Regions from separate parts of the Pseudomonas marincola genome, predicted to be linked through region 2. Evidence: predicted binding sites of a transcription regulator. Region 2 holds the regulator's gene; the other holds the start of a gene.
What was found. The regulator FliA, encoded in region 2, starts transcription of late flagellar genes. The targets are predictions, from matches to a motif close to CTAAAGTTTNNNNNNNNNNNGCCGNTAA.
Positions count from the first base shown of each region.

Region 1: a site for FliA is predicted at 4,667-4,694, ahead of motA (flagellar motor stator protein MotA). Genes of this name have one in related genera too.

Region 1 covers NZ_LR215729.2:4,257,930-4,264,890, forward strand. The annotation lists gene queG (tRNA epoxyqueuosine(34) reductase QueG) at 1-197, shown strand, start outside; gene orn (oligoribonuclease) at 187-729, opposite strand; gene PMYSY11_RS19525 (class I SAM-dependent methyltransferase) at 758-1,561, opposite strand; gene rsgA (small ribosomal subunit biogenesis GTPase RsgA) at 1,677-2,708, shown strand; gene motB (flagellar motor protein MotB) at 2,738-3,751, opposite strand; gene motA (flagellar motor stator protein MotA) at 3,762-4,613, opposite strand; gene PMYSY11_RS19545 (HDOD domain-containing protein) at 4,884-6,395, shown strand; gene PMYSY11_RS19550 (rhodanese-like domain-containing protein) at 6,441-6,961, shown strand, end outside.
Region 2 covers NZ_LR215729.2:1,767,803-1,774,763, forward strand. The annotation lists gene flhF (flagellar biosynthesis GTPase FlhF) at 1-1,275, shown strand, start outside; gene fleN (flagellar synthesis regulator FleN) at 1,381-2,211, shown strand; gene fliA (RNA polymerase sigma factor FliA) at 2,208-2,951, shown strand; gene PMYSY11_RS08350 (chemotaxis response regulator CheY) at 3,085-3,459, shown strand; gene PMYSY11_RS08355 (protein phosphatase CheZ) at 3,479-4,267, shown strand; gene PMYSY11_RS08360 (chemotaxis protein CheA) at 4,281-6,581, shown strand; gene PMYSY11_RS08365 (protein-glutamate methylesterase/protein-glutamine glutaminase) at 6,668-6,961, shown strand, end outside.

The DNA.
Region 1 (6,961 bases), 2.3 Mb from region 2:
CCGAAGGTTCGCCGCTGCGCCGCACCGGTTATCTCAACTGGTTGCGCAATCTGGCCGTCGGGCTGGGCAATGCGCCCTCAACCATCCCCGTACTGGAGGCGTTGAAAGCGCGCCGCGAGCACCCGTCTGAACTGGTGCGTGAGCATGTCGAATGGGCGCTGGAGCAACATCACCAGCGCGCCGCGATCACACCTTGAGGAAGGTTTCGCGGTAGTACTTGAGTTCAGCAATCGACTCGCGGATATCGTCCAGCGCCAGATGGCTGCCTTTCTTCTGGAAGCCTTCCTTGAGTTGCGGCGCCCAGCGCTCGGCCAGAATCTTCAGGGTCGAGACGTCCAGATAGCGGTAGTGAAAGTAATTCTCCAGCGCCGGCATGTAGCGATACAGGAAGCGCCGATCCTGACCAATGCTGTTGCCACAAATCGGTGACTTGCCCTGCGGTACCCACTCTTGCAGGAACGCGATGGTTTGGGCCTCGGCTTCGGCCGGGCTGATCTTGCTTTCACGTACGCGCTGGGTCAGGCCGCTCTGGCCGTGCGTACGGGTATTCCACTCATCCATGCCCGCCAGCAATTCATCGGACTGATGCACGGCGATCACCGGCCCTTCGGCCAATACATTGAGATCGCTGTCGGTGACGATTGTGGCCATCTCGATGATCACATCTTTTTCTGGATCGAGACCGGTCATTTCAAGATCGATCCAAATCAGGTTTTGCGAATTTTGCATGGTCCGCTCCTCGGCTAGAACCGCCAGTTTAGCGGATATCGTCTGCCTGCATGTGCCACAGCAACAGATTTGATTGACGCCAGTCAGCCATTTCGATGCACTCATCAGCCTCGACGTCCGGCACCGCAAAGGTGTTGCTGATCAGCCAGGCGCCTGGCGGCATTTGCGCCTTGGCCTTGAGCCACAGCGCAGGCATCGGCACGGGCGAGAGAAAACAGTAGACCACGTTGAATTCAGCCAGATCGGTGCGCCACAAGCTCTGGTAACGAATCGTGCAATTGGGCTGCAACATGCAACGCAGCCAGGCGATGGCAAAACTCAATGGCGCGGTTTCAACCCCGACAAACTGGCCACGCGGAAAAGCTTTGGCCAGCGCCAGCAAAGTACCGGCAGGGCCGCAGCCCAAGTCAACAAACCGCAGCTCGCCACTGCGTCGCTCAAGCAGCGTCGCCAACTGCTCGCGGGTTTGCTTGCCGGTCAGGTACAAAGGCACGCGCTCGGTGGCGCTGTTCCAGTTGAGCAACAGCACCAGCACAAAACCCACGGCAAACACCCAGGCAGGCAGTTGCGCCTGATTAGCCAATAACACCGCAGGCACAAACAACAAGCCCAACACTTGCCACCATACGCCCAGACCAAACCAGCGACTTAATCCGGCGGCGAGCACGCCCTGCATGCCTGCAGCCAACAGCAAGCTGGGCCGCCACGGGCTGAGTTGGGCCAATAGCATCAGCAGCAATCCAATCAGCAATAACGCCGCCACTTGCGCAAGCAGCGCGCCCAACCAGGGCGCGCGTGCAAACCGTGACTGCAATGCCTGTACGTAGCCCATCAATGAACTGCCTCTGAATAATCGCGGCACCAGTGTAGCGCTTCAGCGTAAGTCCTGGCGCTGCGCATGCTAGACTCGCGAACGGAATTTATTGCTTTTCAACCTCGGAATACTCATGGCCAAACGCCAACTCAATCGCCGGCAAAACTGGCGGATCGAAAAAATTCAGGGTGAGCGCGCAGCGCGTGCCGCCAAGCGCGAATCTCAAGCGCTGGAAACCCTTGAAGGGGGCGACCTTGGCCCGGAGCAAACCGGGCTGGTTATCGCCCACTTCGGGGTGCAGGTTGAAGTCGAGGCGCTCGAAGGCGAACTCGCCGGCCAAGTGTTCCGCTGCCACTTGCGCGCCAATTTGCCCGCACTGGTTACCGGCGACCAGGTTGTCTGGCGTCCGGGCAATCAGGGCATCGGGGTTATCGTGGCGCAACTGCCGCGCAGTACCGAGCTTTGCCGTCCCGACACCCGCGGCCAACTCAAGCCGGTAGCCGCCAACGTCGATCTGATCGTGATTGTGTTTGCGCCGCTGCCCGAGCCGCACGCCAACCTGATCGACCGTTATCTGGTTGCGGCAGAACATGCCGGCATCCACCCGCTGTTGCTGCTGAACAAGGCTGATTTGATCGACGAGCAAAACAGCGTCGCATTGAATGCGCTGCTGGCGGTGTATCGGCAGCTGGGTTATCCGGTACTCGAAGTGTCGGCCCACGAAGGCGACGGCATGGAGCAGCTCAAAAAGCAGCTTGATGGTCACGTCAGCGTGTTCGTCGGCCAGTCTGGCGTCGGCAAGTCTTCACTGGTCAACAGCCTGCTGCCCGGTATCGAAACCCGTGTCGGCCCGCTCTCGGAGCTAACCGGCAAAGGCACGCACACCACCACAACCGCGCGCCTGTTCCACTTCCCCGGTGGCGGCGAGTTGATCGACTCACCCGGCATCCGTGAATTTGGCCTGGTGCACGTCAGCCGTGAAGATGTCGAGGCGGGCTTTATCGAGTTTCAGGAGCTGCTCGGCCACTGCCGCTTCCGCGACTGCAAACACGACCGTGAGCCGGGTTGCGCGCTACTCAACGCACTGCAAGACGGGCGCATTCAGCCGCAGCGAATGGCCAGTTACCGGCACATTCTGGCCAGCCTGCCGCAAGACGAATATTGAGTTTCGGGCCGTACAGTCGGGCGGCCCGCTTACTCCGGCTTGACCTGATCGAACTGCAAAACCCCATCCTCGAAGATATTCAGCCGCTGCTTGAGCTGCTCGGGCGGCGCCGGCTCACCCGCAACACCTGAAGCGGGAGCAGCGGCATCACTCTGCGGCGCGGTGCTCGACTCAGGCGCTTGCGCGTCCGGAGCGGCCGAGTCGCCTTCGATGTCACGCTGGGCCTTTTTGGTCAGCACGATGATATCGATACGCCGATTAATCGGGCTTAAGGGATCGGCGCGATCAAACAGGGCCGATGAGGCGTAGCCGACAACACGGGCAATCTTGTCCTCGTCATAACCGCCCTCGACCAGCACCCGCCGCGCCGCATTCGCCCGATTGGCCGACAACTCCCAGTTACCAAACCCGGCATTGCCAGCAAAGGGTTTGGCATCGGTGTGGCCGCTGATGCTGATCTTGTTGGGCACCGAATTGATCGTGTCGGTGAGGGCCAGCAAGATATCTTCAAAATACGGCTGGATACGCGCGCTGCCCAGATCAAACATCGGCCGGTTTTCCGCATCGGTAATCTGGATCCGCAAACCATCCTGAGTGATCTCGAAGAGAATCTGATCCTTGAAGTTCCTCAGCTGCGGGTCTTCATCAACCTTGGTCTGCAATTCCTTGAGCAACAACTCGAGGCGCTCGCGCTCCATCTCCTCGGCGATCGACTGCGCCCGCTCTTCGCTGATATCGACGCTGGTGGACTCGGGCGTAACACTCGGCTCTGGGTTGAGCGTGCGATCCGGCGCTGGCGTTGGCGAGCCACCCAGATCAATCACATACGGGCTGGCACTTTCAGAAAAGCCCACTGGGTCCTGAAAGTAACCGGAGATAAGCTTCTTCTGCTCCGGCGTTGCCGAGGACATCAGCCACATCACCATGAAAAACGCCATCATCGCGATTGCAAAGTCGGCGAAGGCGATTTTCCAGGCACCGCCGTGGCCGCCACCGGCAATTTTCTTGACGCGTTTGACGATAATCGGCTGAGTGTTTTCCATGATTCAGCCTTTAGTTTCCACGCATCGCCTGCTCAAGCTCGGTAAAGCTTGGGCGGTGAGCGGGATACAGAACTTTACGGGCAAACTCGACAGCCAGCGACGGCGGCATGCCCGAGGCAGACGCAACCAGCCCGGCCTTGATGGCTTCGTAAACGTTCAGTTCTTCCAACGAGTCGTGCTCAAGCGAGCTGGCCAACGGGCCGAAAAAACCGTACGAAGCGAGAATACCCATAAAGGTACCGGCCAACGCCGTACCGACCTTCTCACCGATCTCGGCGTTATCCGCCTCGGCCAGCACCGACATGGTGATGACGATACCCAGCACCGCCGCCACAATACCCATCGCAGGCAGGCCGTCGGCAATTCGTGCAACCGCGTGCGAAGGATGGTCAAGCTCAACCTTGAGACTGGTAATTTCCATGTCGAAGAGGTTTTCGAGCTCATGCGGCGCCATGTTGCCAGATGACATGATGCGCAGGTAATCGCAGATAAACGCGCACATGCGCTCATCTTTCAGAACCGCCGGGTATTTGCTGAAAATCGGACTCGCTGCCGGGTCCTCAACATCGGCCTCAATGGCCATCATGCCTTCGCGGCGGCTCTTGTTGAGAATCTCGTAGAGCAGGCGCAGCACATCAAGGTAATAGCTGTGCTTGTAGCGCGAGCTGAACATCTTCAAGGATTTCTTGAAGACCTGCATGAACGTGCTGCCGGGGTTGGCCTGTAAAAAAGCACCCAGCGCCGCACCGCCAATGATCAATACTTCAAAGGGGTGAACCAGCGCCATGATATGGCCGCCAGAGAGCATAAAGCCCCCAAGCACGCTGGCAAACACCACAATTATGCCGATTATTTTTGCCATAATTTTAAAACTTGAAGACCTGAAATAAGGATTCTTTTAAACAATCCTTCTCTGTATCGGAAGATTTGCGCGAGACTGTAGGCAGAATTTATTTCGGCGCAAAACCAGCGCGACTCAAGAACCGACTGGCGGGGCCGACAAAGAGCTAACCACAACGTGGCGCAGTTTACAGGCTGGTGCGAAGCGTTCTAACTATTTTTATCAGAGCGCCGGTGCAAGCCAACAGCACCCGTTGACGCTCCACCCTCTTAAATCAGTCTGGTTGAAGTGATGCCCTTACCCAGCCCAAAAACGCGCGCGCAGTGGCTTGAGCTTCTCGACAAACAACCACTGCCGGTCACACCGCAAGCGTTGCAGCAAGTAACGCGTGCACTCGGCGACAGCCGCCGCTCGCTGCGCGACATTGGCGAGATCATGCAGCGCACGCCAACGCTGGCACTGTGCATCATGCGCGAGGCCAATCGCAGCGCCTCCGCCCTGGGCGAGCCTTGCGCGCATCTGGAAACCGCACTGAGCCGACTGGGCCTGGAGCGCAGCGCACAGCTGATCAGTCGTCAGCCAACTCTGCCCATCGAGCAGATCCCGCGGCAACTGCGGCAAATCCTGTTGATCAGCCAGCACGCGGCGCAACAGGCGAACGGCTTGTTCGCCGGGCGACTGGCGCGGCTTTGGCAGGAAATAAACTGGGGCAGCATTCTGTTCCTGGCACCGTTGTGGCCGCTGGTTGCCGCCCACCCCGAGTTCTTTGATGAGTGGGAACAACGCGTTCTGCTCAATGGCGAGCAAGCGTGCAAGGTCGAGAAGCAACTCCTTGGCGTCTCCCTGCCTAGCCTGTGCCTGGCACTGGCCGAGCATTGGCGCTTGCCCGAATGGATAATCCAGGCCTATCGCCTGCTGCTCACCGACCGACGTCTGCTGGTGCGGGCGCTGCACATTGCCCGGGACAACGAACACCCGTTGCAGCAACAACAATGCCTGGATCAGGACAACAACCTGAGCCGCTGGCTGACGCATCCGGCCAACAGCGTTCTGCTTGCCAATGCCATCGCCCTGTCCGCGCACCACTGCTGGAGCGGATCGCACAGCCTGCGCTGGCAACAATTAACCGGACTTTATTTGCAGGCATCGATTGGCGAGTTGCAACAGCAAATCCACCAGCAAGCCGCAGTAAGTGCCAGACGTTGCGATACCGAACAGCTCTGGCATCCGGCGCAGGCGCTACTGTGGCCGTGGGACGCCGTCCATTTACGGCCGAATGTGGCCAGCGCCCCCGCCAAAACCGATGCACAGCAATGGCGCCTGTTATGCGCGCAATTGCTGCAAAGCCCGAGCGCCTTCAGCAACACCATGCAGCTCAGTTCATGCGCGATTCAGGCATTGCAAGCCGCGGGTATACAGCGCCTGTTACTGCTGCGTATCGATCAAAAGCAAAGTGCCTTGAAGGTACAAGAGCTGGCAGGCTTGCCCGCAGAAGCCGCCGACATAACGCTGCTGCCTCTGCAAAGCCAGGTGCTGCGCAGCTTGCTGGCCAAGCCCGGCCAACTGCACTTGACGCCCGCCAATATCGCGCAATTTTCGGCGTTGCTACCCGGACCGCTGAAAGCATTGTTCGCCGGCGAGAACCTGCTATTGCGTTCAGTCGCAAACGAGGGCCGGGTGGTGATGTTGCTGGTGGCTGACATCAACGGGCAACCGCTCAGCGAGACTCAACTGAAAATATTTGGCAAAACCGCTCAATGCATTGATCGTGCACTGACAAGCTTTGCTAACCGCGCAGGCTAGGGTTTCCGTTACAATTGGGGTTTTTAATCCCATGTGAGGCCTAGCATGTCCGCCTTTGCTGAGTTGCCGCTGGTTATAGAACCCACCCAATTGGCGCAATGCCTGAATGCGCCCGAGTTGATCCTGGTTGATCTGACCAGCAGCGCACGCTACGCAGCCGGGCACATTTCTGGCGCGCATTTTGTCGACCCCAAGCGCACCCAGCTAGGCCAGCCACCCGCGCCCGGACTGATGCCCGACAAGGCGCAACTCGAGCAACTGTTCAGCGAGCTGGGGCATCACCCGAACGCGGTGTATGTGGTTTATGACGATGAAGGCGGCGGCTGGGCCGGACGCTTCATCTGGTTACTTGATGTTATCGGCCATAACCAGTATCACTACCTCAACGGTGGTCTGCTGGCCTGGCAGGCCGAACAACTGCCACTGAGCGACGAAACACCAGCCGCTCACAGCGAGCCCGTCAGCCTGACGCTGAACGACGGCCCGACGGCCACGCGTGAATATGTGCAGAGCCGACTGGGCGCCGCCGACCTGGCGATCTGGGATGCGCGTGGACCTACCGAGTT
Region 2 (6,961 bases):
TTCGCAGCTGATATGCGTCAGGCCATGAAGCTTGTGCGTGATGAGTTGGGTGCCGACGCCTCGATTATTGCTAATCGCCGCGTGGCGGGTGGTGTCGAGCTGACAGCGGCGCTGGATTACCAGATGCCGGTCGCACCATCGCGCCAGGCCAATCCTGAGCTTGAAGCCGAGTTGCGCAAAACCCAGTCGCTGATCGCGACGGCGCATGCCGAATTGGTCACCCGCAGCGAAGTTGGCAGCAAGGATTTGCAACTGCAGGCAGAAGACCTGGGCCCGGCCCCGGTTGCAGCCGCCGCGCCAATCGCCCAGCCAGCTGCCGGCGGTCACTTCGAGCAGAGCGCGCTGGATGCCATGCGCTTTGAGCTTAATGGCCTGCGTGAGTTGATCGAGGTCCAGCTGGGTTCGCTGGCGTGGGGCCAACTGCAAACGCGGCGCCCGCAGCAAGCCAATCTGTGGCGTCGTCTGCAGCGCATGGGCTTGTCTGCCGACCTGTCGCGCAGCCTGCTGGAAAAAGTCTCAAACATTGATGAGCCACGTCAGGCCTGGCGCATGTTGCTGGCGCATCTGGCTCAGGCTATCAACACGCCGAAGGTCGAGCCGCTGGAAGAGGGCGGAGTTATCGCGCTGGTGGGGCCGGCTGGCATGGGTAAAACCACCACGCTGGCCAAGCTGGCTGCACGTTATGTGCTCAAGTACGGCGCGCAGAATGTGGCGCTGGTAAGCATGGACAGCTACCGCATCGGCGCGCAGGAACAATTGAACACGCTGGGGCGCATTCTCAATGTGTCGGTCACTCAGGTCGATCCTGGCCAGTCACTGACTCAGGCGCTTGCACCGTTGGCGCGTCGTCGCGTGGTGTTGATCGATACCGCTGGTTTGCCCGCCAATGATCCGGCGCTGCGCATGCAGCTGGAGGCATTGGCCAGCCGTGGCGTGCATGCACGCAACTATCTGGTTATGGCCGCCACCAGTCAGGATCAAGTGCTCACTGCCGCCTTTCACACCTACAAGCGTTGTGGGCTGGCAGGCTGCGTGCTGACTAAACTGGATGAAGCAGGCAGTCTGGGCGGCGTATTAAGCCTGGCCATCAGCCAGCGTCTGCCGGTGGCGTACACCACCGATGGTCCGCGGATTCCGGATGACTTGCAGATTCCGCGTAGCCATCAGCTGGTAAGCCGGGCCGTTGGCATGCAGGCTCAAGATGAGCCCAGCGAAGACACAATGGCGCAAATGTACAGTGCAATCGGCAGCCAACCGGCTTTGCGCGCCAGTTAGTAGAATGAATTACACGGTTATAGGCCCACTATCTGGCCTAGTGGGTGGTTTGCAGGGCAGAATAAGCCATGGGCTCACGACGGATTGACAAGGTAACGGAAAAAAATGGTTAAGCATCCCGTACAGGTGATCGCGGTAACTGGTGGCAAAGGTGGCGTCGGCAAGACCAACGTGTCGGTGAACCTCGCGCTGGCGCTGGCGGAACTCGGGCGTCGGGTCATGCTTATGGATGCCGACCTTGGTCTGGCCAATATCGACGTACTGCTTGGGCTGACGCCAAAGCGCACACTGGCTGATGTGATCAGCGGTGAATGTGATCTGCGTGATGTGATTCTGCAGGGCCCCGGTGGCGTGCGCGTCGTTCCGGCCGCGTCCGGTACTCAGAGCATGGTGCAGTTGTCGCCCATGCAGCATGCCGGCCTGATCCAGGCATTCAGTGATATCAGCGATAACCTCGATGTACTGATCGTCGACACCGCCGCCGGTATTGGCGACTCGGTGGTGAGTTTCGTGCGCGCCGCCCAGGAAGTGCTGGTGGTGGTGTGCGATGAGCCAACCTCAATTACCGACGCCTACGCGCTGATCAAGTTGCTCAACCGCGATTTCGGCATGAACCGTTTCCGCGTGCTGGCCAACATGGCGCACACGCCGCAGGAAGGTCGCAACCTGTTCACCAAACTGAGCAAAGTGACCGATCGTTTCCTCGATGTGGCGTTGCAGTATGTTGGCGCGGTGCCTTACGACGAAAGCGTGCGTAAAGCCGTGCAAAAACAGCGTGCAGTGTACGAGGCGTTTCCGCGCTCGAAATGCTCCCTGGCGTTCAAGGCAATCGCCGAGAAGGTTGATGCCTGGCCGCTCCCTGCCAACCCGCGTGGTCACCTCGAGTTTTTTGTCGAGCGTCTGGTCCAGCCCGCCATACAGGAAATCGAGCCATGAGCAACGCAGGCCTACGTATGTATAGCAAGGCGCAAGCCATGGACGCTCAGCATCAGTTGATTGAACGTTACGCGCCGCTTGTCAAACGTATCGCCTACCACTTGCTGGCCAGACTGCCGGCAAACGTTCAGGTCGACGACCTGATTCAGGCCGGCATGCTCGGCCTGCTGGAAGCATCGAAGAAATATGACGCCAGCAAAGGCGCCAGTTTCGAAACCTTTGCCGGTATCCGCATTCGTGGCTCCATGCTCGATGAGGTGCGCAAAGGCGACTGGGCCCCCCGTTCGGTCCATCGAAATAGCCGCATGGTCAGTGATGCAATTCGAAAAATTGAAGCCAGAACGGGTCGAGACGCTAAAGATCAGGAGGTTGCTGCCGAACTCCAATTGAGTCTCGAAGATTACTACGGCATTCTTGGCGACACTTTGGGCAGTCGCCTGTTCAGTTTTGACGACCTTTTACAGGACGGTGAGCAGGGCGGATTGCAGGAAGACGTCAATAGTCATCATCCCGGCCCTTCGCGTGAGCTGGAAGACGAGCGCTTTCAAAGCGCACTGGCAGACGCCATCGGCAATCTGCCGGAGCGTGAACGCCTGGTCTTGTCGCTGTACTACGACGAAGAGCTGAACCTCAAGGAAATTGGTGAGGTGCTTGGGGTGAGTGAGTCTCGGGTAAGCCAGTTACACAGCCAGTGTGCCGCTCGTTTGCGGGCGCGGCTGAGTGAGTGGCGGGCGAAGTAAACAGATTTCTGGCGCGCCAGAGCAAAGTTGCATATTGCTGGAAAGCGGGCCAATCAGCCGGTTTCTTGATTAAGGGGCGTGCCCATCAGTTGGGTGCGTTTGGGACTGTTCGGAGGTCGACTTGGACAAAAATATGAAAATCCTCATCGTTGATGACTTTTCAACGATGCGTCGGATTATTAAGAACCTGCTGCGCGATTTGGGGTTCACCAACACTGCTGAAGCGGATGATGGCGTAACCGCCTTGCCGATGCTGCAGAGCGGTAGTTTCGACTTTTTGGTAACAGACTGGAACATGCCTGGCATGAGCGGCATTGATTTGCTGCGTGCCGTGCGCGCGGATGAGCGCCTCAAGGGTATGCCGGTATTGATGGTGACGGCTGAAGCCAAGCGTGACCAGATTATCGAGGCAGCGCAGGCCGGCGTTAACGGCTACGTGGTCAAACCTTTCACCGCTCAAGTGCTGAAAGAAAAAATCGAGAAAATCTTTGAGCGAGTCAACGGCTGATCCACGCCGCGAGGTTGCAATGGAATACCAGGACTCCAGTAAGGCTGGTTTTGAATCAGCTTTAAAGCTTAACGCCGGCCAATTAGTCGACAGCCTAGAAAAAGGCGACATTGGCGAGGCCGTGCAACTCATCAATGAGCTTAACAAGACGCGCGACCGTGGCCTGTTTCACGAAGTCGGCAAGCTGACGCGTGAGCTGCACAATGCCATCGTCAACTTCAAGCTCGACCCGCGCTTGCCTCATGCCAGCGAAGTCTCACAAATTGCCGACGCCACTGAGCGTCTCAATTACGTGGTGACGATGACGGAGAAAGCTGCCAATCGGACCATGGATCTGGTCGAACTGAGCAGCCCTTTAGTCACGCAGGTCAGCACCGAGGCGCAAACCCTCAGCGAAGATTGGGGGCGCTTCATGCGCCGCGAAATGGACGCTGATGGTTTTCGTGAGCTCACCCGCCGAATCGAGCAGTTCCTTGCCCGCACTGCGCAGGATGGCGCAGCGGTTTCAGGGCACTTGAATGACATTTTGTTGGCGCAGGATTATCAGGATCTCACCGGTCAGGTCATCAAACGTGTGACTCAGCTGGTTACCGAAGTTGAAAGCAACCTGTTGAATCTGATGCTCATGGCCAGCCGCGTAGACCGTTTTGCCGGTATCGAACACGGCGAAATTTCAGGGTCTGAGAAGGCTCACAAAGAAAAAAGTGCAAGTCACGGTGAAGGTCCGCAGATTCATGCCGATAAGCTTGATGACGTTGCATCCTGTCAGGACGACGTCGACGATTTGTTATCAAGCTTAGGGTTTTAGGAGCAGGTCCATTATGAGCTTCGGCGCCGATGAAGAAATCCTCCAGGATTTCCTGGTAGAGGCCGGCGAGATTCTCGAGCAGCTGTCTGAACAGCTGGTAGAGCTTGAAAGCCGCCCTGACGATATGAACCTGTTGAACGCGATTTTTCGCGGGTTTCATACCGTAAAAGGTGGTGCGGGCTTTCTCCAGCTGAATGCGTTGGTTGAGTGCTGTCACATTGCCGAGAACGTCTTCGACATCCTGCGCAAGGGTGAGCGTCGCGTCGACTCTGAATTGATGGACGTCGTGCTGGAGGCATTGGACACCGTCAATGCCATGTTTGACCAAGTGCGTGAAGGCGCCGAGCTGACCCCGGCAACGCCCGAACTGCTCGCGGCTTTGGCCAATCTTGCCCAGCCACAAGAACTGTTGAACGAAGAAGCCCCAGCCCCAGTTACAGAACACGTTGTGGCAGGCAACCCTGCGGCAGCCGAAGCTGTGGCAGCCGATGATGTGGCAGGCACCCCTGCGGCAGCCGATGCTGTTATTGCCGACGATGAATTCGAGCAGCTGCTCAGCGCATTGGCAGACAACGCAGCGCAGGCGCAAAAAGCGCCAGCCAGCCCGGTAGCCAGTGCGGCGCAACCGTCAGCCAGTGATGAAATCACCGATGACGAGTTCGAGTCGTTACTCGACCAGCTGCACGGTAAAGGCCAATTTGTGGCCAACGCAGGCGGTCAGCCTGTTAAGGCTCAGCAGGATGACGATGTAGCCGTGGCCGATGCGCCCGACGAAATCACCGACGACGAATTCGAAGCCCTGCTCGATCAGTTGCACGGCAAAGGTCAATTCGCCAGCGGAGCTGCCCCAGCACTGGCTGCCACAGGGTTGCCTGCCACAGCTTCGGCTGCCAGTACGCCGAGTGAACCAGTGGCCCCGGTTGCTGCCAGCAGCGCGGCGAGCGCTGATGAAATCAATGACGATGAATTTGAAGCGCTGCTGGATGAACTGCACGGCAAAGGCAAGTTCTCGGAAACGCCAGCCGTCAGCGCCGCCCCCGTTGCTGCCAAGGCGGTAGAAAAGCCAGCGGCCAAGCCTGCAGCAAAACCAGTTGCTGCTGTGCCAGCTAAAGCTCCAGCGCCTGAAAAAGCTGCACCGGTCAATGAGGCCGAAACCACTGTGCGGGTGGACACGGCCCGGCTTGATGAAATCATGAACATGGTTGGCGAGCTGGTGTTGGTGCGTAACCGGCTGGTGCGTCTGGGTTCGACCAGCAGCGACGAGGCGATGGCCAAAGCCGTATCGAATCTCGATGTTGTCACCGCAGACCTGCAATCCGCGGTGATGAAAACCCGCATGCAACCGATCAAGAAAGTCTTTGGACGTTTCCCGCGACTGGTTCGTGACCTGGCGCGTAGCCTGAAAAAGGAAATCTCGCTTGAGTTGATCGGTGAAGAAACCGACCTCGACAAGAACCTCGTTGAAGCCCTGGCTGATCCGCTGGTTCACTTGGTGCGCAATGCGGTTGACCACGGTATTGAAACCCCGGAAGAGCGTGTGGCTGCGGGCAAATCGCGCGGCGGTAAAGTGGTGCTCTCGGCCGAACAGGAAGGCGATCATATCCTTCTGGTCATCAGCGATGATGGCAAGGGAATGGATGCTGATGTGCTGCGCCGCAAGGCTGTCGAGAAAGGCTTGCTGGAGAAGGAAGCGGCCGACCGGCTCAATGAATTTGAATGCTACAACCTGATCTTCGCCCCGGGCTTCTCGACTAAAACCGAGATTTCCGATGTGTCCGGTCGCGGTGTTGGCATGGATGTGGTGAAAACCAAGATCAGCCAGCTCAACGGCACGGTCAACGTGTTCTCGGTCAAGGGTCAGGGCTCGCGGATCGTCATCAAGGTGCCGTTGACGCTGGCGATCATGCCAACGCTGATGGTCATGCTGGCCAATCAGGCGTTTGCGTTCCCGCTGGTCAACGTCAACGAAATTTTCCACCTCGACCTGTCGCGCACCAATGTGGTGGACGGTCAGGAAATGGTCATCGTCCGTGACAAGGCATTGCCACTGTTCTATCTCAAGCGCTGGCTCGTTGGCCAGGCGGCTCACGAAGAGCAGGTTGAAGGCCATGTGGTGATTCTGACTGTGGGTAATCAGCGCGTCGGCTTTGTTGTCGATCAGTTGGTCGGGCAGGAAGAAGTGGTTATCAAGCCGTTGGGCAAAATGCTTCAGGGCACGCCGGGCATTTCCGGGGCGACCATTACTGGCGACGGTCGAATCGCGCTGATCCTCGATGTGCCGAGCATGCTCAAGCGCTACGCCCGTCGTTCCTGATCGCGCCTGTAGGGCAGTGGATGCGGCGCGGTTAAATTTGGCAGGACTGATCTGCAGTGGATTCAGGCAGATTATTAGGAGTGGGTATGGCGGTTAAGGTATTGGTTGTTGATGACTCCGGTTTTTTCCGCCGGCGGGTGTCCGAGATTCTTTCGGCTGACCCGAACATCATGGTTATCGGCACCGCTACCAACGGCCGCGAGGCAATCGATCAGGTGCTGGCGTTGAAGCCGGACGTGGTCACCATGGATTACGAAATGCCGATGATGGACGGCATTACCGCCGTGCGTAACATCATGCAGCGGTGCCCGACGCCGGTGTTGATGTTCTCGTCGCTGACCCATGAAGGCGCTCGCGTCACCCTCGATGCGCTGGACGCA